Regions from separate parts of the Brevibacillus sp. NRRL NRS-603 genome, predicted to be linked through region 1. Evidence: predicted binding sites of a transcription regulator. Region 1 holds the regulator's gene; the other holds the start of a gene.

Region 1 (12,564 bases):
CTGTCGTGATATCTGCGGTCAAGTTTTGTGGTACATCTACATCGACAACCAGTGTCGCTGTTTTCCCGCCGTATTTAGCCGTTACATTCGCCGTTCCAGCCTTGTAGGCGGATACGGTCTTGCCGCTTGCAAATACGACATCTGCATTGTCCGAAGACCACTCAACTTTTGAAGTGATGTCTTCACTCGTACCATTAGCGAAGGACGCGTTTACAATTACGTCTTTCGTTGATCCGCTTTTCATCGTCAAGTAAGCAGGAACGATATACAAGGAACGAGGTACTTCTACATCTACACGTACCTGAACGGATTTGTTTCCGTATTTCGCAGTAATCACCGCTTCACCGGACTTCACCGCATGGATTTTTCCGTTGCTGTAGTAAGCAACATCCTCGCGATCGGAGGACCATTCGGCCTTATCGTTCACTACTGTGGAACCGCCGTTATTGGCATAGGTTGCCTTCAGCTCGATGTCTTCTTCCTTGCCTACATTCATGAAAATGTTTTGCTTGTTGAGTTCCAGCTTTTGCGTTGTATCCACATCGACTTTGATCGTCGCTGTTTTTGTTCCATACTTCGCCGTAATGGTTGCTGTACCTGCGCCATAAGCCTTGATCGTGCCTTTGAGCGCATCGGCTACAGCGGTATTGTCTGAAGACCAATCAGCCTTGTCAGATACATCTTCCGTTACACTTCCATCCGGGAAAATGGCCTTGAGCTTGATTTTTTCTTCGCCGTTCAGCAAAAGTGACACCTGGTTTTTGCTAGGCTCCAGTCTGTGGGCGATCTCGACGTTTACAGAGATCGTTGTCGACTGGCTTCCGAATTTTGCTGTCACAGTACCTGATCCTGAATTCAGACCTTTGATTGCTCCATTTACTACTGTCGCAATCGCAGGATTATCGATGGACCAGTCTGCTTTAGTCGTTACGTCTTCTGTTGTCCCATCGCTGTATACAGCTGTCAGCTTTACGTTTGCCGTGCTGCCGATCCGTACGTTCAACGTTTGATCTTCTGTTGTCAGTGCCTTTACCTTTTTGGTTACATTCACACCCACTACGACAGGCTTACCCATGTAAGTAGCGGTAATGGTAGATTTCCCTACCGATTTGGCTGTGATCTGTCCGGCATAAACAGAAGCGATATTCGCATCCTGTGTCGTCCATTCTGTCTTGACGGTGACGTCTTCCGTTTTTCCGCTCACATAAATAGCGGTAGCCGTCAGGTTGGTAGAATCTCCATTTTCCAATGTTACCTCGTTCTTGGACAGAACGAGTCGGCTGATTTCATCGGCAGCCAATCCTACCCCTGCGTTTCCTGTCCCCACTAATAGCAGGACGGCCAGAAACAAGAGCATCGTTTTTTTCCAGAACATTGCTAGCCTCCCTCGCAAGTATGAAATTTGCTGTTCTTCGAAACCATTCCACCATTAGTATATCGGCAAAGTGCAAGGAACAATTTACTAGTTTTTCGTGTCAGGCGTGTGTCAAGGTTTGTAACTAGCTCCCATTTCAAACGTCTAAATAAAGAGAGCGACTACGAGGGAGATTTCGAAGAATGAAAAATCGAACAATAAACGCACAGCGTCCTTGCTGGCGCGGGATATGGATCTTGTTGGGGCTTGTCACGCTGCTCGGTCTGATATGGTCGGGCTACAACTTGTACCGCATCGAACAGACAATTGAGAAGGCCAACGCCCGACACGCAACCGTCGGCATTGTCCTTGGCGCAGCGGTCTGGGGTGAGGGACCTAGTCCTGGTCTGCGCGAACGTCTGGAGCAGGCGGCGATCCTGTATGAAGAAGGCTATGTATCGAAGCTGTTGGTTACAGGCGGCCTTGGTGAAGGAAAAACGATCACGGAAGCTGCTGTAAGCAGAAATTACTTGGTGGCCAAAGGAATTCCCGAAAAGGACATTTTGCTAGAAAGCAAGTCTACCAGCACATACGAAAACCTGCTGTACGGCCAGCAGGTCTTGGAGGAGCATCATATTCAGGACGCCCTGATCATCAGCCACGACTATCATTTGGCCCGTGCCATGATCATGGCTGATTCACTGGGAATTGTCGCCTCTCCCGTAGGGACGACGTCACAGGTCCTATTCGGACCGTATCATAAGGCGAGAGAAGTACTCGCTCTCACATATTGGGAGCTCTCTCGCCTCTTTACACAAGTGCTAGGAACGGTGGTTCTCGCGTAAAATTTCATACACATCGACAAAATGGCGGATTCGCTCCATGATGCGAGCCGCTTTTGTTTGTTCGATCCGATTTCCGTTGGAGATAGACAAATGCTCTTGCAGTTCATTCAGCGAGTAGTTGGAAGTAAACAGCGTAGGCAAATGGTTGTTTGCCCGCTGATTCAGTATAACCCCCAAAATCTCGTCCCGAACCCATGGCGTCAGGTTCTCCGCACCGATATCATCGAGGATCAGTACAGGTACTTCTTTCAGCAGCTCCAGCTTCCCCGCGTACGATTGATCTGAGATAGAATCCTTCATCTCCCGGATAAAGTCAGGCACATACACCAGCAAGGAAGCGACATTGCGCTCCGAGAGCTCACGACCGATTGCTCCCATGATGTAGCTTTTTCCAACACCAAACGGACCGTGCAAATAAAGTCCTTTTACCCGCTCGCCTGTTCCTACTTTTTCACAGAACTGAATCGCCGCATCTACGGTAGCCAAATTCCCGGAGTCAATGACCAAGCCCTCAAAGCTCGCGTTCAAGGTCTCTTCGGAAACGTAGTAGCTGCGCATCAGTCGGCGGCGGCGAATCTCTTCCTCGTGCGACAGCTGCTTGGAACAGGGCGTCATCGAGCTGATAATATGCTGGTGAGCCAGCTCCAAATGCGTGCTATGCCCCTTGACCAGATTCGGGCATTCGCCAAGACCCGGACAACGCTCACACCAATACTGCTCCTTGACTGCCGTATAGATATTGGAGAGCGAGCGAAGGTAATCGTCTCTGGTCAATGCGGGATGCTCTTGTTGAAATGCTTTTAAATACGCTGACGAACGGAACATTTTATCTAACTGCTGATCCGGTGTCAGCAACTGACGCGGCGTTCGTTTGGCGAGCTCTTGCATGAACTCACTGATAGATTCCACGTTCCCTCACACTCCTTATTTCCGTTTTCGCAAGGTTTCCAGTCTTTTCTGCAAGTCTGGAAAATCCTGAATGGACTGTTTCTTTTCAGCGTCCGGTGTGGTTTTCTCCTGAGACAGCTGCCACTCGACAGATGCCGGCAGCTTGTCCTGCAAGATGGCTCTACCGTTCCGTCTGACAGGGGTCGATTCCTTCTTGCCCGCTTTTGCCTTCTCGGCTGTTTGTGCCCGTTGATCCGCACGTTCGAGGATCTGCTTGACTGCCTCGTCAACTGTTGCAATCCGTTTCGCTTTCCAGCTGTCACGAATCGTCTCCATATACGCTTTTGGCAGTTCCATTTGCATGCTGGCTAGCGTATGGAGCAGCAGCGCATTGACGACTTCCGGCTGCATCCCATCTGTAAAAACAAGCGTTTCAGCCCGCTCCAAAAAGACCTTGCTGATTCTGCCACCGACGACTTTTTCCAACAGGGTCACCGGAGATAGCTGGCGACAAGCACGGATAAAGGCTTCGCTGCCAGGCTCTGGCAAGCGGCCAGGTCCAAAGCCCTCCTCTGCCATGTCGGTTGCAGGTGCCGTTCGGTATAGCTTGTCTTCCGTGTAGCGTTGTACCAAACGCTTGCGCAGAACTTCTCCGTCCAAACTCCGATCCGATTTGTACAACGTCCAATCACGCAGCTCCTGCCCCATCCCCCAGCTGTCCAGCTGATAGAAATGGCATAGTGAGAACAACAGCTCCATGCTCTTGCCTTCCAAAACTTTAACCGAGTCGGCATTATCCGGCAGGTACAGGCGCAAGGACGATACACTCAGCGAATGGTTGACTTGTGCCTCGTAGCCAGATTTCATCGGCGCTTGCGGGAAGCTGGTGTCCATCTCGGTTAAAAACTGATCCCGCTCCGATCCTTTTTTCACTTCCAGCTCCGATGGCTTCAACGACTGGAACACATCATGAAAGTCCTTCGTGACGTTTTCCACAATGGTGTATTCTTGATCCAACTGACTGCCGAGCGTATCTGCATAATGCTGGCGCAGTTGCGAATAGCGAACGTTTTCGATTTTGTTTAACAACATCAACGACAGTACATAGTCTGCAAAAAACTCAGCCGGACTAAGCGGCGGTTTGATCAAATACTCGTAATAATAGTCACGCTGCTGATTTTCCCTGCGGCGCACCTCGACTAGCCCGATTGCCTCCAGACGTTCACGCGCATCCAATAGCCGATCCAGAGAAAGCGAAGTCGTCAGCATCAAACTGCGATGGGTCCCCTCCGAGGAGGCTCCGCTCACCTCCTGCACACCATGGGCGAGCAGTTGGTAGAGAGCGTACGATTCGACACCGATGATCGGCAAGTATAGCTGCGTAACAAAGCCCATTTCGGCAAAGCCAATCGGTCTTGCCATCCGCACCAGATAACGATCCTTCGGCAACAACTCGTTCCAAACTAAACGACGCATCAGATCTTTCCTTCCTGACAAAATTCGATTCTTTTATTATAGCACGACTACCTATTCATTCGCGGAAAAATCAGCTGGAAAGCCAAAGAAGCCCTGGCGGATCGGCCGCAAGAGCGAGGGAGATGTTGCGAGTCTGGCAGAGAAAAGCTCATCTATTCTTTTGGAAACGAGCTGTTTCGCGCTTGAGCCAAAAGCTCCTCCAGCTCTTTCATAAATACATTGATATCTTTGAATTGGCGGTAAACAGAAGCGAAGCGCACATAGGCGACCTCATCGACATGGTATAAACGCTCCATGACCTTCTCCCCAACGTCATTGCTCGGGATCTCTGCTTGCCCGCAGCTGCGCAATTCTTTTTCAATGTCATTCACGACATTTTCAAGCACTTCCAACGGTACGGGACGCTTTTCACAAGCGCGCACCAGCCCGCGCAATATCTTGTCTCGACTGAATTCCTCGCGTGTTCCGTCCTTTTTCACAATTAACAAAGGTGTTTCTTCTACCATTTCAAAGGTAGTAAACCGACGCTCGCAGGCTTCGCACTCACGGCGGCGGCGAATGGATTTATTATGATTGAAAGGACGTGAATCCAGGACTCTAGTCCCATTATATTCGCAAAATGGACAACGCATATCAGAATCAACTCCAATACTGACAATACTTGTCTACAGTGTCCCTCATATTCCTGTCAGAAGTCAAGTCAATCCTTGTACCTATTTAAAGCATAAGTCGAATGGAGTACAATTATGGTACTGTTGGAGGGATAGTCATGCGTTTAGTATCTTTAAAACACCTACAGCCTGGAATGAAATTGGGACGTACGGTCTTCACGGAAGATGGAAAGGTGCTACTTGGAACCGGTATGCAATTAACGGAACGACTCATTACCGGATTAGAGCGAGCTGGTGTTGATTCGGTGTATATCGATGATCCCCGTACCAATGACATCGTTGTGGAAGAAGTGATTCGCCCACAAACCAGACAAGTAGCTGTAGAAGCCATCGAGAAGACGATCAAACAAATTACAAACTCAAACAAGCTGGCCAGAAAAATTTCCTTAAAAGAAATGGGCCTTCATTTTCAGCGTGCCTTTAGTTCAATTTTGGACGACCTGATGCAAAACAAGCAAATGGTTGGACATTTGACGACGATCTCTTCCCATTCGCCATCGTTATACCATCACTCCGTGAATGTGGCTGTGCTGGCGACTGCTGTGGGCATGTCTCTGGGCTACAATCGCACACAGCTCATGAACCTAGGGATAGGCGCGATGCTGCACGATATCGGCAAAGTGAGCCTTCCTGAAGAGCTGTTGCAAAAAACAGAGCGTTGGACGGACGAAGAGAAGGAAATCGCCAAACAACACACGATGCTTGGCTTTAATTTGTTGCGAAAGCAGCATGACATCTCGCTTTTGTCAGCCCACGTTTGCTTGCAGCACCATGAACGGCTAAATGGAAGTGGCTATCCACAAGGATTATCCGGCAAGCAAATTCACGAATTCGCGCAAATCGTCGGTCTCTGTGATATTTACGACTCATTGACTTCCCCGCGTCCATGGCGCAAGCGGTACATGCCACAGGATGCTGTAGAATACCTGTTTGGGTCTGGCGGTACGCTATTCGAGCACCATCTAGTAAATGCCTTTATCAAGCACATTGCTATCTTCCCGATTGGGAGCAGCGTTGTTTTGAATACCGGAGAAGTCGGGGTAGTGAGTCGGGTAGATCCGGATTATTCGCATCGTCCTACTGTGCGTGTGATAAAAGACGGACGAGGAAACGACGTCCCTAGCCCTTATGACCTCGATCTCAAGGCGAACATCCGACTGTTTATTGTCGGCTTTGAAGATGATGATCTGTTTAACGTGAACTCATTAGAAGAATCTCCTACCTCATCGTAAATACGAAGCAACGAAAAACCCCTTTGCTCGAAATTCGGCAAAGGGGTTTTGTTTATGCTACTTATTTTACACCAACAGCAGCTGCTTCTTTTGTTGCAGCTTGATTGTTCTGCTCAGATACGTGGCGAACCAGGTCTACAACACGGCAGGAGTAGCCCCACTCGTTATCGTACCATGCAATCACTTTTACCTGATTGTCTCCCATTACCATCGTAGAAAGACCGTCAATGATCGAGGAGTGATCGTTGCCATTGAAATCGCTGGAAACGAGTGGCTCATCGCAGAACTCGAGGTAGCCTTTCATGCTGCCTTCGCTCGCTTCACGCAGGACGCGGTTTACTTCATCCAATGTAACTGGCTTCTTCGTATTGACCACCAAGTCTACTACAGAAACGTTTGGAGTCGGTACGCGCAAGGAAAAACCGTTCAGTTTGCCATTCAATTCTGGTAGAACGATTCCTACTGCACGAGCAGCTCCTGTCGTCGTTGGAATGATGGACTCGCTAGCTGCACGTGCACGACGCAGGTCTTTATGCGGATTGTCGAGATTCACCTGATCGTTTGTAAACGAGTGAATGGTAGTCATAAGACCTTGTTCGATACCAAATGCATCGTTGAGCACTTTTGCCACAGGTGCGAGACAGTTGGTTGTGCAGGAAGCATTAGAGATAATGTGGTGATTGGTATGGTCGTAGGTGCCTTCGTTTACACCCATCACGATCGTCACGTCTTCTTCTTTCGCTGGTGCTGTAATCACAACTTTTTTCGCACCGCTTTGCAGGTGCTTGCCAGCGCCTTCGCGATTGTTGAACTTGCCTGTAGCTTCTACAACGATCTCTACTCCGAGGTCACCCCAAGGCAGCTTCAGCGGATCACGGTCAGACAGTACAACTGTTGCTTTTCCATCTACGATAATCTTGTTGTCTTGGACTTCCACTTTATTTTGCAGGCGTCCGTGGATTGTGTCATATTTCAACAAATGTGCAAGCGTCTCCGCTGGATAGCTGGCGTTGATTGCAACGATTTCAATGTTGGGGTCCTGGATAGCGCGGCGGAATACCATGCGGCCAATACGTCCGAAACCATTAATACCGATTTTAATTGTCATATATAGAAACCCCTTTCGAATTGAGTTACGCTTATCTGATACTTTTATTATAATAAGTATGACACAATTATCAATGTGTTTTACTGAAAAATAAATATTTGGACGATTTACCCTACCCAAAAAAAGAGGAAAAAGCCGCTCTCTAGTCCGTAAGAGAAGCGGCTTTTCATGATTTTTAACGTAATTGAAAGTCGTATATATTTTTGTACCGATCATGATAATAGAGCACTCGCTGGACATATTGACGGGTCTCCCCATATGGAATGTCCTCAATCGTCTCTCGAGTTCCGTTCCATTGCTCACTCGTGAGCCATCCGTTTACTTTTCCAGGACCGGCGTTGTAGGCGGCAATGACTTTAACGATATCGCCATCATAGCGGGACAGCAAAAAATCGAGATACCATGTCCCAATCTCGATGTTCATGACAGGGTCGTACAAGTATTGACTGTCCTTTGGAAGGAAGCCAGCCTCCTTGACGATCCATTGCGCTGTTTCTGGCATGATTTGCATGAGCCCGATCGCACCCTTTTTCGAAACGCGATCTGTCGCAAACCCACTCTCGGAACGAATGACGGCCAATACCAAATGAGGGTCCACCTCATATTTCAATGCAGCCGTCACAATCTGCTGTTCATATTTGATCGGGTACATCCATTTCCACACCAATGGCGTGTTTAGCAGCAAAAATACACTCGCCAAAACGAGCACGATCAATGCTGCACGTTTGCCAAAACTCATGATTGACGCTCCGATCGAATCGCGGCTAAAACCGCCTCCACTTGACGCTCGGTTTCTTCACGTGAACCAGAATTATCGATCAAAAAATCTGCGCCCTGCTTCTTCTGATCAATGGGAAACTGCGCCCGCAGTCTTTTTCGTGCTTGTTCTTCTTCCAATTCATCGCGCTCCAGCATTCTCGCCAATTGCATCTCGTAGGGGGCATAGACAACCACGATTTTTTCTACCATATGTGTAAGCTTGCTCTCATACAGCAGAGGAATATCCATAAAGACGATCTCGGCTCCATTCGCTTCCGCTAATTCGGCCTCTTCCCGCATGACGCGGCGTACCTCGGGATGGACGATGGCATTCAGCTTTTGACGCTCGGACTCGTCCGAAAACACGATCTCACCTAGTTTTTTTCGATCAATTTGACCATCTTCCAATAGGATTTCTCTTCCAAAATGGCGCACGATCGCTTCATAGGCCAGTTTTCCTGGTTCTACGACCTCTCTGGCGATTTGGTCGGCGTCAATGACAGGAATTCCACGCTCTCGAAGCATTCCTGTCACCGTGCTTTTCCCAGTGGCAATTCCGCCTGTTAACCCTAGTATCATGCCCATCCTCCTCCCTCGGTCGAACTGTTATAGCTTTTGACAATCAGGGCAAATATGCGTCCCTCTGCCACCGACTACAAACCGAATGATTTCGGTCCCGCATTTCGTACACGCCTCATCTTTTCGTCCATAAACTAATAGAGATTGCTGGAACATTCCCATCTCGCCCTGTCCGTTCACATACGACTTAATGGAGCTCCCACCTTGTTCTACCGCTTCTTGCAAAGTGGAGACGATGCTTTCGTGCAGTCGGTTAACTTCTTTATCGGTCAGCTTTCCTGCTGGTTTCTCCGGATGAATGCCTGCTTTAAAGAGTGACTCGTCCACATAAATATTCCCCAACCCTACAATACATTCCTGGTTTAGGAGAAGCGGCTTAATTTTTGTTGACCGTCCTTTTAACAATTTCCCCAAAACCTCAGGAGTAAAACTTTTATCTAGCGGTTCTACCCCCAGTTTTGCCAAAGGTCCGACGGTTGTTTCCTTTCCCTTAGGGAACAGATCCATCGTCCCGAACTGGCGAACATCCCGATAACGCAGCTCTGTTCCGTCCGTAAAATGGAAGACGACATGGGTATGCTTCTCAACGGGATCATCCGCCTGATACACACCATAACGCCCTTCCATGCGCAGATGGGACACGAGCACGTCCTCGTTCAAGAAAAACTGAATGAATTTTGCCCGCCGTTGGATATCCTGGATGGTTTGTCCCACCAAGAGAGATTTGAAAGCTTCCACGTCATCCGGCTGACGCACGATACGCGCCAAATGAACACTGACTCTTTCAATCGTTTTTCCCATAACCAAACCACGCAGAGTCCGTACGACGGTTTCTACCTCCGGCAATTCTGGCATATGCCCTCCTCCTCTCGCTGCCTATCCATCTTTATGTTCCAGGCATGCCTACTTCGCATCGTACCAGGTGCGCCCGTCACTAACGTCAACCTTGAGCGGCACGTTGAGGGACAGCGCACTCTCCATCACTTCCGGTACCAGCTTGCGCATGACCTCCAGCTCATTTTCTGGCACTTCAAATACAAGCTCATCGTGCACCTGCAAAAGCATGCGGCTAGCGAGACCCTTCTCCTCGATTGCCTCCTGCATGCGAATCATCGCCAGCTTGATCACATCGGCAGCAGTCCCCTGGATCGGCGTGTTCATCGCAGTACGCTCGGCAAACGAACGCAGGTTAAAGTTGCTGCTGCGAATATCAGGCAGGTAGCGGCGGCGGTTCAACAAGGTCGTCACATAGCCATCCGCCTTCGCCTGCTGGACGATCTCGTCCATCCAGCGCTTCACACCGGAGAAGACGTCAAAGTAACGCTCAATGAAGTCCCCGGCTTCTTTACGAGTAATATTGAGGTTTTGGGACAAACCGTAATCGCTGATGCCGTATACGATCCCGAAGTTGACCGCCTTGGCCTGACGGCGCATCAGCGAGGTCACTTCTTCCTCACTCACGCCAAATACGTCCATAGCGGTGCGGGTATGAATATCCATTCCTTTTTGGAAGGCGTCAATCAAGTTTTCGTCTTGCGAAATGTGGGCCAAAATCCGCAGCTCAATCTGGGAATAGTCGGCCGCCAGCATATACCAGCCGTCCTCTGACGGGATAAACGCCTCGCGAATCTTGCGACCTTCTTCCATACGGATCGGGATATTTTGCAGATTCGGGTCCGTACTGGACAGGCGCCCTGTCGCCGTAGTCGCTTGGTTGTAAAGCGTATGCACCTTGCTCGTCTTCGTATGGATTTCCTTAGTCAAGCCCTCAATATACGTAGAGCGGAGCTTGCCTAGCTGACGGAAGGTCAGGATCGCATCAATGATCGGATGGTAAGGGGCGAGCTTCTCCAATACATCCGCACTGGTAGAAGGCCCTGTTTTGGTCTTTTTCAATACAGGCAGAGACAAGCGGTCAAACAAAATTTCACCCAATTGCTTCGGCGAGTTGATGTTGAATGCCCCACCCGCCAGCTCGTAAATCTGATCTGTCAGACCCGCGAGCTTTTTATCCAAGTCTTCCCCCATTTGCACGAGACGCTCACTGTTTACCTTCACGCCTTGCTTTTCCATGAGAGCCAATACCATACTCAGCGGAGCTTCCAGTTCACCGAGCAGCTTTTCCATTTCGTTTTCCGCCAGCTGCTCGCGCAATACAGGCACGCTCTGCCAGATGGCTGCCGCTTTATGCGCCACATGCTCGCTCAGCACGTCCATTTCAGGAACAAGACGCTTCGCACCCTTGCCGTACACCTCTTCATCTGCCAATACCCGTGTCTGTGCGTATTGTGCCGCAATGCTATCCAAGGTCGGGTTGCTCTCAGCCGCATTCAGCAGGTAAGAAGCGAGGTACACATCAAAGCTGATGCCTTTTATCGCTAAATCATGCCAAGCGAGTCCAACCGTGTCTCGCTTGCCGTCAAATACCCACTTCTCCTTCGCCGGATCAGCCAGCCACTCACAGAGCACCTTCCATTCCTTGGCTACGTCCCACGGAACGAACATCACTGTATCTTCCGCAGCCAGACCAATCCCGAGGAAAGGCGCATGATGATAGTTTTCCCCATCCATTTCGATGTAAAGAGCCATTGGCGAAGTCAGCTTGGACTCGTACGCCGCCTTGTTTTCCTCTGAAATCCTCTCAAACGAAAACGGCTTGGCGTCTGCTTGTCCGCTTCCATCTGCTGACTGCGCCACTTTGATCTTGGACAAGAGCGATTTGAACTCCATCTTTTTAAAGAACTCGCTGACAGGTACGCCATCATAGCCTTCAAAGCCAGTCTCTTGCACATCCAGCTCCACTGGCGCTTCACGCAAAATGGTTGCCAAGGCTTTACTCATGTTCGCCTTGTCTACATTCTCACGCAGGTTCTCTTGCAGCTTTTTGCCTGATACTTTATCGATGTTTTCCAGTACTTGCTCAACAGAGCCGTATTCGTGCAGCAGCTTTAGCGCTGTTTTTTCCCCGACACCAGGTACACCTGGAATGTTGTCGGACGAATCGCCCATCAAGCCTTTCAGATCAATTATTTGGAGCGGCTTCAGGCCGTACTTTTCGTGAATTTCTTGTGGAGTGTACAGCTCGATTTCGCTGACTCCCTTGCGCGTCAAAGCCACAGATACATGCTCGGACACGAGCTGCAGCATATCTTTGTCTCCGGTAATGACAGTCGTTTTCCACGCTTGCTCATCTGCTTGCTTCGTCAACGTACCGATAATGTCATCCGCCTCGTAGCCTTCCAGCTCGAAGCGTTTGATTGAGAAGGCATCCAACAGCTCCCGAATCAGTGGAAACTGTTCAGACAGCTCCGGTGGAGTTTTGCTGCGTCCCCCTTTGTACTCTGCATACTCGCTATGGCGAAACACGACTTTTCCCGCGTCAAAAGCAACCATAATATGCGTTGGCTTCATTTCCTCCAACACTTTTAACAGCATAGTCGTAAAGCCCAGCACTGCGTTCGTATGCAGTCCTGCCGATGTGGACAACAAAGGGAGCGCATAAAACGCCCGGTTCGCAACACTGTTTCCATCAATCAACACAAAATGACTCAAGGAATTCGACCCCTCTCGTTACAAAACTACTATCTTTAATCGTAACATAGGGCAAACATCAAAGCCAAGCCGTAGATATGGCGGGTAAAGCACAAGGTGA
Region 2 (12,564 bases), on a different contig from region 1:
TCGCTCCTGCAAGCTGACCGATCTCGTCCTTTGCTTTGATTCTCACACGGCTCTCATATTGGCGCTGTGTAATGTTGCGGGCTACCCGGGTGATCTCCTCGATCGGACGAATAATGGAAAAGGAAATGCGAGAAACGACAATCGATCCGACTACCAAAGTAACCAGTAAACCAGTGAGTAAGCTGTACCACATTTTGTGGATCGTATCGGTAATATCTTTCATCGACATCGCTGAACGAACAACACCGAATATTTCGTTGTTCAGTTCAACAGGTACTGCAACGTACATCATGTCATAGCCGAGCGTCTCACTGAAACGGCGGGAAATCCCTGTTTCTCCTTGTAACGCTGCCTTCATCTCCGGTCGGTCATGGTGGTTTTCCATCTCTTCCGTGTGGGAGGAGTTGTCGTACATCACCTGACCATCCTTGTCGATAATGGTGATCCGTACTTCATCCGTTGGCGCTACTTGTGTGACCCGATCCGCTAACGTCGCCTTATCGGTAAAGACATTCGGGAAACGGACAGCCTGAGCGATGAGCTTCGACTCGCGGGACAATAGCTCATTCAGTGATTGGAGGTAGGAATTCTCCAGTACTTTGGCAAAATACATCCCCATCACCAATAGTACGAGAGAGATTAAACCCAAAATAGTCAAAGTGAGTTTGATTCGAAAGCGAGTCAAGGTAAATCCTCCGTTATCCTTCCAGTTTGTATCCTAATCCGCGAACTGTTTTGATGTATTTCGGGTTCTTCGTGTCATCCTCAAGCTTTTCGCGCAAATGGCTGACATGCACGTCCACGATTCGAGAATCCCCGATAAAATCGTAGTTCCAAACAGCGTTCAACAATTGATCGCGCGTCAGTACACGTCCTTGATGGCTCGCTAAATAGTTGAGCAACTCGAATTCCTTTGGCGTCAGCTCGACCTTGACGTCTTTGCAAAACACCTCGTACTTCTCCGGGTAGATGCGAATATCTCCAAATTGGAGCAACACCTCTTGAGGCGCTGTAGCCGCTTCTGGCGTGTTCTGAAACCTGCGCAGGATGGCTTTCACGCGGGCAATTACTTCTCTCGGACTAAAAGGCTTTGTCAAATAATCATCAGCACCAAGCTCAAGTCCTAAAATCTTGTCGAGCTCATCATCTTTCGCTGTAAGCATCAAGATCGGCGTATTATTGCGTTCTTGACGCAAGGTTTTGCATACATCCATTCCATCCATTTTGGGAAGCATCAAATCAAGAATGATAAAATCTGGCTGCTCGCTCTTCACCATTTCCAAGGCCTGTTTACCGTCAAAAGCAGTCACGACCTGAAATCCTGATTTTTCAAGATTAAATTGCAATAGCTTTACAATAGAAGCTTCGTCATCCACTACCAATACTTTGATCATCTGTCTGTTTCCCCCTAGCGTTGCAATGCTTGCGCTCGATTTTCTAACCTACGTCCCCTGAAAAATACTTCTCTCTACAATACTCAGTCTGCCAATGCTCATTGCGGAAAACAAGTAATTTTTTTGTAAAGACATGCTGTTGGACACATAGAACTTAGTTGGTTGGCAATAGTATTCCTCTTTTAGGTAAAGGTATCTACATGAAAAAGGTCTTCTAACTGTTGTGGTCGGGAGAAGCCCTGCCACATGTTTTCCAGTCGCCTATATCCTCTCTACGTTCGGGCGGTCTCCTTCCAAACATGTGACAGTGCTTTCGGACAGCTGTGGATGTATGTATTGCTTTTACTACGTTTTGCAAGTGGACTCAAAGAAATTTTCCAGAGATTAAACGTATTAACCCACACGTTTTTTCCTTGAGCGCTTTTTATAAATAGCCAAAAGCTGCGTAGAAGAAGCGAATTTCCAGTCCAAGCGCCTCTGGAGCCCATCTCAGCGTAGGAATAAATGGCGGGGAATTTCAGCTTCACTCATGGACTACCTCCTCGAAACATCTACGTTTGAAGCGCTCCCGCCATTTATTCTGAAGCGGACAGTCAATCCCCCTTGCGGGGCGGAGGCCGAAGCGCAGACTGGAAATTCGCTTCTTCCCCCACTAGAGCCACTTTAACAAGAAAAAAGACGCCTCCCCAAAGAAAGGCGTCTTACATGTATTGATCTTATTTCAAAACAGCCATTACGCTGCGTACGGAGTCAGCAGATTTGTCGAGCGCTGCTTTCTCTTCGGCAGTCAGATCCAATTCGATCACTTTTTCGATCCCGTTTGCGCCGAGCAGAGTCGGTACACCCAGGTAGAGATCGTTGTAGCCGTACTCTCCTTGCAGGAGAGCGATGGATGGCAGAATGCGTTTTTTGTCCTTGATGATGGCTTCAGCCATTTGTACCAAGGAAGCCGCAGGTGCATAGTAAGCGGAACCGTTCCCCAGAAGGTTTACGATCTCGCCGCCGCCCTTGCGGGTACGCTCTACGATCGCATCCAGACGGTCTTTCGGGATTAATTTTTCCAATGGAATACCACCAGCATAAGAGTAGCGAACCAAAGGAACCATGTCATCACCGTGACCTCCCAGAACGAAGCCCGTTACGTCTTCTACAGATACGTTCAACTCCATCGCCACGAAGGTACGGAAGCGGGCTGTATCCAGAACGCCGGATTGACCGATTACGCGCTCTTTTGGAAAGCCGGACGTTTTGAAGAAGGTGTACGTCATCGCGTCAACTGGGTTGGACAGTACGAGCACGATAGAGTTTGGTGCATATGTTTTTACTTGCTCTGCAACAGATTTCATAATGCCAGCATTTGTGTTAACCAGGTCATCGCGGGACATGCCAGGCTTGCGGGCAATACCTGCTGTGATGATGACGAGATCAGCATCTTTGATGTCTTCATAGTTGGCAGTACCTGTGATGCTTGCATCAAAGCCTAATACTGGCGAGGATTCCATCATGTCGAGCGCTTTACCTTTTGTTGGGTTCTCCAGTTGCGGAATGTCAACCAATACGATGTCGCCCAGTTCTTTTTGCCCCAAAATGAATGCAGTTGTTGCACCAGTGAAGCCACTACCGATAACAGCGATTTTTTTACGGTTGAATGCCATGAACGATTCCCCTCCAAAAATGTAAGTGTAAAAATTTGTGCCCAAATCTATCTTACATGTTTTGAATCAGAGCGTCAGCAAACTCGGAGCATTTCAGTTCTTGTGCCCCTTCCATCAGACGAGCGAAATCGTATGTTACTGTTTTCGCGGAGATGGTTTTTTCCATGGAGTTGATGATCAGATCAGCTGCTTCGTTCCAGCCCAGGTGACGCAGCATCATTTCTCCGGACAGGATCACGGAGGATGGGTTTACTTTGTCCAGACCAGCGTATTTCGGAGCTGTACCATGAGTTGCTTCGAAGATCGCATGACCAGTCAGGTAGTTGATGTTTGCACCTGGAGCAATACCGATACCGCCTACTTGTGCAGCCAATGCATCAGATACATAGTCACCGTTCAGGTTGAGGGTTGCTACTACATCGTACTCAGCTGGACGAGTCAGGATTTGTTGCAGGAACGCGTCAGCAATTACATCTTTCACGATGATTTTGCCAGCTGCTTCTGCTTCTTTTTGTGCTTTGTCAGCGTCGCCGCCTTCAGCTTTGATACGATCGTATTGTGCCCAAGTGAACACTTTATCGCCGTATTCTGCTTCAGCCAGTGCATAACCCCAGCTTTTGAACGCACCTTCTGTGAACTTCATGATGTTACCTTTGTGAACGAGGGTAACGGATTTGCGATTGTTGTCAATTGCATATTCGATCGCTGCACGAACCAGACGCTCTGTACCATCTTTGGAAACAGGCTTGATACCGATACCAGAAGTTTCTGGGAAGCGGATTTTCTTCACGCCCATTTCGTTTTGCAGGAAGTCGATAACTTTTTTCACTTCTGGAGTACCTTCAGCCCACTCAACACCAGCGTAGATGTCTTCAGTGTTCTCGCGGAAGATTACCATGTCTGTCAATTCAGGATGTTTCACTGGGGATGGAACGCCATCGAAGTATTGAACAGGACGTACGCAAGCATACAGATCCAGCTCTTGACGCAGTGCTACGTTGATAGAACGGATACCGCCGCCTACTGGTGTAGTCAAAGGACCTTTGATTGCGATCAGGTATTCACGAACAGCAGTCAGTGTATCTTCTGGCAGCCACTCGCTGTATTGGTTGAAGGATTTTTCACCTGCGAATACCTCGAACCAAGCGATTTTCTTCTCGCCTTTGTAAGCTTTTTCTACAGCTGCATCCAGAACGCGTACAGAAGCTTTCCAAATGTCAGGGCCAGTACCGTCACCCTCGATGAAAGGAATGATCGGATTGTTTGGAACTACCAGTTTACCGTTATCCACAGTAATTTTTTCGCCTACAGTTGGTTGCGTCAGGTTTTTAAACACAAAAAATCCCTCCAGTGTTATATATATTTGGTGATTATGAATATTTCCAGACGTAGGAGAACTACCACTCAGTTGTGGTAGTTCTCAAGCTTGCGCTCAGGAGCGATCAGCTTGGCTGACCACCTGCCCTCCACGCTCGAAAATAGCGAGTTCTTAGCGGCGGTCAATTGGAACGTAGTGTTGGTTGACCGGACCGGTGTAATCCGCACGAGGACGGATCAGGCGATTATTTTCATACTGTTCCATGATGTGTGCTGTCCAGCCAGACATACGGCTGATAGCAAAAATCGGTGTGAACAGGTCCGTTTCGAGGCCGAGTGAAATGTAAACAGATGCGGAGTAGAAGTCAACGTTTGGCTTCAGTCCTTTTTCACCGGAAATCATTTCATCGATCTTCACAGACATCTCAAACAGCTCAGGGCGACCGATTTGCGCGGTCAGTGCTTTAGACATTTCTTTCAGCCATTTCGCACGTGGGTCACCGTCTTTGTATACACGGTGTCCGAAGCCCATGATTTTTTCCTTGTTATCCAGCTTAGTGCGGATGTAGGATTCTACGTTGGCCATGCCGCCGATTTCGTTCAGCATTTTCGCTACTGCTTCATTAGCGCCTCCATGCAGAGGGCCTTTGAGCGTACCGATTGCAGACACGATACCGGAATAAATGTCGGTCAGAGTCGCAACAGTTACGCGAGCAGAGAATGTAGATGCGTTAAACTCATGGTCAGCATGCAGGATCAGAGCAACGTCAAACGCTTTAACTGCTGTTTCGGTTGGCTCCTGGCCTGTGAGCATGTAGAGGAAGTTTTGTGCAATCGTGAAATCTGCACGTGGAGCTACTGGCTCCAAACCTTTACGCATACGCTCGTAAGCAGCGATCAAGGTAGGAGTTTGTGCCATCAGACGGATAGATTTCCGATAGTTGGCTTCAGGAGACATATCTTGCGCTTCTGTGTCGTAGAGCGCTAACGAAGAGACAGCTGTGCGCAACGCCGCCATTGGGTGTACGCCTTTTGGATAGTGGCGAATGCTTTCCAGCACTTCTTGAGCCACTGCTGCATTTTCACCCAATTGTTTTTTCAAAGCGTCCAGCTGATCACGCTTCGGTAACGCTCCATGCCAGAGCAAATATACAACCTCTTCAAAAGTTGCATGTTCTGCCAGCTCATCGATGTTGATCCCGCCATAGCAAAGAACCCCATCGACGATCGAACAGATGGATGATTGAGCGGCAACAACGCCTTCAAGTCCACGAGTAGTTGTCATAGAACTCCCTCTCCTTTTCCACTCAAGTAGTAGTGCTTATCTAGTCTTCGCTTGTCCGCCATGACTGATAAACGCCCTGATCAAGTCCAAAAAGACGACTTTTTGAACATCTTATCTATGAAATTGTAAGCAGCGGTTTCTTTCATCCACCACTCTTGACAGGGAATGTATCCACGCAAATCCTCACAAGGTCGTACATGAAAATGACGCTCGTGAAAGGGGAGAGGCGAGAGAAAAGAATCCACTAAGACGACCCAATTATAAAAGATTATTGCGATTTTGTGAATAAGGTTAGCGAAAAAATGTTTCGAAGGGTGAAACGGAGTTTTGTTTTTTCGCGATTCTTGCTCCATCTATCAGGCATGCTGCATAATAGAAATATCAGTATTAGGTTCGCACCTTCGCGGCGGAAAGGAGAAATCGTTTGAATCAGGAAAACTGGGTAGAGCGCCTCTTTCAAATCATTCGATTGTTATGGGTTTGCCTGCTTGTCTATGTAGGGATTTGGGTATTCCAACATGCAACACCCTTACTGTACCCATTTCTAATCGCTTTAATCATTGCGCTCATCATCAACAAACCAGTTACGTTCATGACTAGAAAGTTCCGGATTCCACGCTGGCTTTCGGTCATTATCGCGCTCTTGGTTTTGATGTTGTTCGCCGGCGGAGTGGTCACACTGATTATCACGGAAACGGTCGTGGAAATCGGAGAGCTGGCCAAACGCTTGCCAGTCGTTGCACAGGAGCTGGCCCATTATTTGCAAACTACGATTTCTCAAGACTTTTTAATGGGGCTGTACAATCAGATTCAGTGGTTTTATGATCAGCTAGATCCAGGATATCAAGAGAAGCTCACCAATACGGTAGGCAGCGCGATCTCGACTATCACGAATGTCGGGCAGAACTTGATCGTCAAATTCCTGGATGGATTGAAAAACCTGCTTGTCTCACTTCCTAATATGGCAACAGTTTCCGTCATTTCCATCATGGGTGCCTTCTTTATCTCTAAAGATTTTGCTCTTTGGGAAGAGCGGGCTCGCCGTCTTTTGCCAAAAGGAGTAAACAGCCGTCTCGATCAAATTTTCATCGATTTGCGCAATGCCTTGTTCGGGTTCGTCAAGGCGCAGTTGACTCTCATCTCCTTAACCGCTGCCATTGTGATTATTGGCCTGTTGTTCATGCGTGTCGAGTACGCGATTACGATTGGCTTGATCACGGGCTTGGTCGATCTCTTGCCTTATCTTGGGACAGGGACCGTATTCGTCCCTTGGATCATCTACATGTTTTTCAAAGGCAATTACACAATGGTCATCGGCTTGTCCATTTTGTACGGGGTCGTCTTGATTTTCCGTCAAATTATCGAGCCAAAAGTCGTTGCCGAAAACGTCGGTCTCGACCCGCTCCTGACACTGGTCGCGCTGTTTGTTGGCCTCCAGCTGTTCGGATTCTTGGGCTTGATCATCGGACCTGTTTCACTCGTCTTGATCAATGCTTTGGTAAAAGCCAACGTCTTCGTCGATGTATGGGGCTACATCCGCGGGAAGAAAACCTGACCTCATGTAAAAAGAACCGCTTGCGAGCAGCTTGTACATAGCTCGGAGCGGTTCTTTTTATAGAGAATATCTGTGGATTAGCGGCGGAAAAACAATTGAACACGGCCAGACGAGATGAAGTTCCACAGCCAGCGCTTCAAGAGATGACGAATAATCATCCTTGTGTACGGGATGAGGAAGACCAGTCCAATCACATCCGTGACGAATCCAGGCAACAAGAGCAAAATGCCGCCGATTAAAATCAAAACACCATCGATGAGCGAGTCCGTAGGCATTTGCCCACGCGACAACTGGTGCTGGACCATGCGAAATACTTGCATCCCCTGCTGTTTCGCAAGCCAAGCTCCCAAGATCCCCGTGAGAATGACCAGCATAACTGTATTCCAGCCGCCGATCCAAGAACCAATGGTAATAAGCCCCCAGAGCTCTAAACCAAATGCAACGACAAACAGAATGGCAAAAAAGCGGAACATGCCTATTCCCCTCCTTTATGCTGGGAGTCCAACCAATCGTATATGTCAGGCACCGCTCGCGACAAGCGAATCGGCTTCAAAGCTGCGTTGGTAAATACATGCATCGTCTCTCCTGACACCAACAGCTGTTGGTCAGGCAATCTAACAATCTCGTAAGCAAAAGTGAGACGGACAGGACTGATCTCTTTTACACGCGTCCGTATCTCTACTTCATCGTCATAGCGGGCGGGCTGTTTGTAAGAGATGTGCGCATCTGTGACAGGCAGAAGTACGCCTTTTTCCTCTAGCTCTCGATAGGTGATTCCCGCATGGCGAATCAATTCTGTTCTTCCTACTTCAAACCAGTTCAAATAATTCGTATGGTAGACCACACCCATTTGATCGGTTTCGCCATAGCGGACGCGCAATCGATGGGAATGAATAATGGGAGTCATTTTGGATCGCTCCTTTCTCTATATCATGATTGTACCATAGTCCCCCTACTCGAGGCTCATTGATATAAGACCAGTATCATACGTGGCTGTAGTGGTGGGGAGGAAACAGGAGAAAACGCTCAGATTCTAGGGCCACCCGCTGGGGGACCCTCTGCCCGCCTCCATGCAAAAAGCGAAACCGCGTCCAAAGTGGTCCATTCAGGGTGCTAGCTCAGAGGTGGACGCTTAAGAGCGTGTTTCGCTTTTTGCATTCCGTCTCGGTCGGTGTCCCTAAGATCTTCGCTTATTTCTCCTGTTTCCTCTACGAGCTATCCCGTGTTTAAACGGGCTTTTAAAGATTTAAGTGAATGAAGAGATGTCATCAATTACGCCAGAGAAGAATATTTCCAGGCGTAGCGACTTGTGGAGTCCTACCGAGCGGAGAAGGGATTCGCGGGCAAAAGAAACGCAACCGTGTCCACGCGACGTAGCGGCTACCACTTTTGCGTTTCCCCGCGGATTCCTTCGGAGCGGGCAGTCCCAGCCCCCAGCAGGACGGAGCCTGGAGCCTAGACTGGAAATATTCTTCTCTCCACCGCAGCCACATAAAAAAACAGAGGCAGACTGCTTTTTGCAGCCTCCCCCTGTCTTATATAATTCAGATCACTTAACGAATCGGGCAAGCTCCACCCTCGCAAGATTCAGCCGTGGACAGATCAGCCTCGCCGCCGGTTTCATACTGCTGCAAAATCGCAGGATCAAATGGCTTCATGGACTGCTTCAATTCCTCGTACTGTTCTTTGGTGCACTCTTCATATGGAGCCAATTGGTAGTTTCCTCCATCTAATTGCAAGAAGGATACACCTACGAAATTATCCCAGTTATCGTAAACGATGTCTTCTACTTCTGCCCACTCTTCCTTGCGTACCGTAATGGTGTTCGAAGAGTTGTGCTCCGTATATTCTTTCTGGAAACGGAAGTACGTATCGAATTGGCGTTTTGCACTTACTTCGTTCTTCGTTTCTTCTGCCCCTGATGCCACAGGGAAATCGATTACGAGTGTACGTGCATTTGCCATGCGCTCTTCGTACGTTTCGCCTGGTGTTCCTACCTCTGGGTTGACTGTCCAGCCAAGAGCTTGGACCGCTTTTGCCAATGGATCCTCAGCATTGATACGAATGCGGCGGATGTAGTACGGCGAATGAGACCAGTGCAGACCACTGGAGACACCACCAGCTACCTGAGACAGCGTACCTTCCGGCTTCACGGTCGTTACCAAGAGCGGGGAGTTCACACGCAGCTCATACGCATAGCGGTTCGCCTCGTCACGAGCAGCATCGCCCAGCTGGCGCAACAATTCGAGCTCTTGCTCTTCTGTATAGCCAAGGGATGCCAGCGCATCCTTTACACCAGTAAGGGAAGTTCCGAGCAAACGGTCACGCTGTTGAACAGTATCCCAATGCGGCAGCTCCAACGTAACCAGCGTCATGCGCAGACCGGCACGGGCAGATTTGCGTTGTGCTTCCAGCAAGCCATCGAGATCCAGATACTTGGAGCCATCCTCGCGATCCTTCACGAATTCAACCAGATTGACTGTCGTCAGGTTGCAGACACCATAAGAATCGAGCAGGATTTCTGCACAAGGGTTCAAGCCCTCTGCATTTGGGCGACGACGGTTTGCTTCTTCCAGGTTGATGAAGCCCGGTTCGCCTTCCAATTGCATCAAGGTGAACACGAGGTTCAAGAATGGCTTGGTCGGTTGTTTGGTAAAGGCAATAGAGTTGTTGGACATGCGGCGGTGATCCAGACCAAAACGTCCGTCTCCGACATTTTGGATGCTGTCAAACCATACAGGCTTGTGCTCTCCCAACAGCTCGCCCACACGACGGTGATGGTTCAGCTGATCCTCAGTCCAGAAGCCGTTGATGCCGTATTTCGCCAGCATGCACTCGTAGTCATCGTGATCAAAGAGGAAAATTTCCGCTGTACGTCGCACGCCACCTACGACGACGTTTGCTCCGATGAGGTTTCCAATGTCGAGAATATGTATCGGACGGATTTTACCGTATCCTTTTTCATCACTCTCGATTGGTGCCAAATGCTGGTCGATTTGGTTTTTCAACACCTTATCGATTCCTTCAAACATTTCGCGAAGCGGCTCATGACCACTAGCAGTACCGCCAAAACGCTTCAGTCGCTCCCCTTTCGGACGCACGCTGTTATAAGAAATTTTCACGGTGTGAATGTGTTCGTAAGTCGAATCTGTCAAAATTTGCAGGTAGAGACGGAGGGATTCTACCCAGCCTTCTTTACTGTCACCTACATAAATTTTGGCAAAGCCGTTATCCAGTACATTCAGCTCGGAACGCTCTAGGCGTTGATGCTTTGGCAGCGGTCTGTATTCAGAAGAAAGCAGCGAAACATTCGTGCGAATCGGGCCCAGTCCAGCAGCCATTTCCTTCGTGCATTTGAAGCCTACGCCAGTTCCTACCAAGAGAAGGTAGAACAAATCTCCCAAGTCATCCCAAGACTTGATGTTCAGGAAGGAGCAGTTGAAGTTCGCCAACGGATACAAATCCGCTACGCCGTTATCTGCACCGCCAACCCACAACGTACGGCCAGACAAAAACTGACGAAGGTTAAACATGTTGTCAAACAAACCTTCTGCCTCTTTTTCCATTGCGCGAGAATCGGCGTACATTCCGATTTTGTTCAAATGCTGATAAGCCAGCTTAATATTGTAATCCACCGAGCGGCGGCAAGTTTCTTTCCACGTTTCCCGTCTTCCTTTTTCCGGTACAAAACGAGAATAAGTACGGTAGTAAACAAATTGTCCCAGAGGACTCATATGGTTCGGAAAATCAGGATATTGATCTAAGAATTCATCCCGCAAAAATTGTGTTCGGGATACGGTTTCAGTCGCCAGCATATCGTTCCTCCTTCAAATCTTTCCTCTCTAGTTTACCTATCTTTATCTGTAAAACTCAATAGTTTTACCTATATATTGTGCGAAATAATTTTCGACAATACTAGATGTTGTGTTTACCCTAAACAAAACACTTGACACAAAATCCCGAACATTAGACGTACAGAAAGACCGTTTTATGTTCGGCCTTTTCCTGTCACCGAGCGCTACAACATCCATTCTGTCATGATTTGGAAACACCGAACGTATGGATTTCATCCGTCCTGACACAAAGCCACCGACCGATTTTAACAGATTCCCACTCGCTTTGCACCACCTAATAATCACCGTTATCTGGTAAAACTTATCAGGCAGTTCGTCGGCTTCTCCTTTTTACACAAGCCAAAAAAGGGTGACGCTTGGTCACCCTTCAGAAGCATTCTCCATGAAATATAAATAGTTTTACCTACAGAATCCGGGCATGTCCTGAGTAAATATGCCCGCGCTCGGAATCCACTGTTACGATTTGTCCATCCTTCAATACATCCGTAGCAAATGGCACTCCTACGATGACTGGAATGCCGAGATTCAGTCCTACGATGGCTGCGTGAGAGGTAAGTCCGCCCTCTTCGCAAATCACCGCTCCAGCCTTGCCAAACGCCTCAATCATATCGGAGTCGGTACCGATGGTTACCAGAATTGCTCCTTCTTCTACCTTTGCCAGTGCCTCTTCCGCTGATCTAGCAATCACTACCTTGTTTGTGACAACTTTTCGGCCGATTCCTTGTCCTTTTGCTACCACATCGCCAATAACGTGGATTTTCATCAGGTTTGTTGTCCCAACTTCACGTACAGGTACGCCTGCTGTGATCACAACGAGATCGCCATGACGAACGAAGCCTGCATCAAGCGCCTCTTGAACAGACATCTCCAGCATTTCATCAGTTGTGTTCGCCATTTCGCCCTTCACCGGATACACGCCATTTACGAGTGCAAGACGGCGAATAATCGCTTCATGTGGCGTTACAGCCACGATTGGTGCTTTTGGACGGAACTTTGATACCATGCGAGCTGTGTGTCCGCTTTCGGTCGCCGTAATAATTGCTGCTGCGTCCAGATCCAATGCTGCATTGGATACAGCTTGGCTGATGGCATCGGTAATCGTCACTTGTTTGAGCTGTGCTTGCGCATACAAGATCTCGCGATAATTCAGCTCTTGCTCTGCACGTACAGCGATACGCACCATGGTCTCGACAGACTCAACCGGGTATTTACCTGCAGCCGTCTCTCCAGAGAGCATGATTGCGTCCGTACCGTCAAAAATGGCGTTCGCAACGTCACTCGCTTCCGCACGTGTTGGACGTGGGTTGCGCTGCATTGAATCAAGCATTTGTGTCGCCGTGATGACTGGCTTCGCGAGCTCGTTACACTTCTTGATCAGCTTCTTCTGAACAAGTGGTACTTCTTCTGCCGGAATCTCTACGCCCAAATCACCGCGCGCAACCATGATTCCATCTGTTACTACCAGAATCTCGTCTACGTTATCGACGCCTTCCTGGTTTTCGAT

Evidence for each region. Region 1 encodes NrdR, which represses ribonucleotide reductase genes. Its sites were predicted from a motif close to AACACNATATATNGTGTT; they were not measured.
Region 2: the regulator NrdR is predicted to act here: its motif matches at 11,118-11,135, upstream of nrdJ (ribonucleoside-triphosphate reductase, adenosylcobalamin-dependent).

What each region holds. Positions count from the first base shown of each region.
Region 1 is NZ_PXZN01000031.1:81,536-94,099, forward strand. Features, by position in the region: gene C7R94_RS22410 (Ig-like domain-containing protein) at 1-1,375, opposite strand, end outside; gene C7R94_RS22415 (YdcF family protein) at 1,558-2,199, shown strand; gene dnaI (primosomal protein DnaI) at 2,176-3,108, opposite strand; gene C7R94_RS22425 (replication initiation and membrane attachment family protein) at 3,124-4,563, opposite strand; gene nrdR (transcriptional regulator NrdR) at 4,716-5,195, opposite strand; gene C7R94_RS22435 (HD-GYP domain-containing protein) at 5,333-6,466, shown strand; gene C7R94_RS22440 (glyceraldehyde-3-phosphate dehydrogenase) at 6,528-7,574, opposite strand; gene C7R94_RS22445 (lytic transglycosylase domain-containing protein) at 7,750-8,313, opposite strand; gene coaE (dephospho-CoA kinase) at 8,310-8,918, opposite strand; gene mutM (DNA-formamidopyrimidine glycosylase) at 8,940-9,767, opposite strand; gene polA (DNA polymerase I) at 9,816-12,464, opposite strand.
Region 2 is NZ_PXZN01000008.1:271,144-283,707, reverse strand. Features, by position in the region: gene pnpS (two-component system histidine kinase PnpS) at 1-685, opposite strand, end outside; gene C7R94_RS04745 (response regulator transcription factor) at 699-1,394, opposite strand; gene mdh (malate dehydrogenase) at 2,111-3,049, opposite strand; gene icd (NADP-dependent isocitrate dehydrogenase) at 3,102-4,385, opposite strand; gene citZ (citrate synthase) at 4,539-5,651, opposite strand; gene ytvI (sporulation integral membrane protein YtvI) at 6,076-7,206, shown strand; gene C7R94_RS04720 (FxsA family protein) at 7,284-7,679, opposite strand; gene C7R94_RS04715 (acyl-CoA thioesterase) at 7,682-8,113, opposite strand; gene nrdJ (ribonucleoside-triphosphate reductase, adenosylcobalamin-dependent) at 8,760-11,021, opposite strand; gene pyk (pyruvate kinase) at 11,464-12,564, opposite strand, start outside.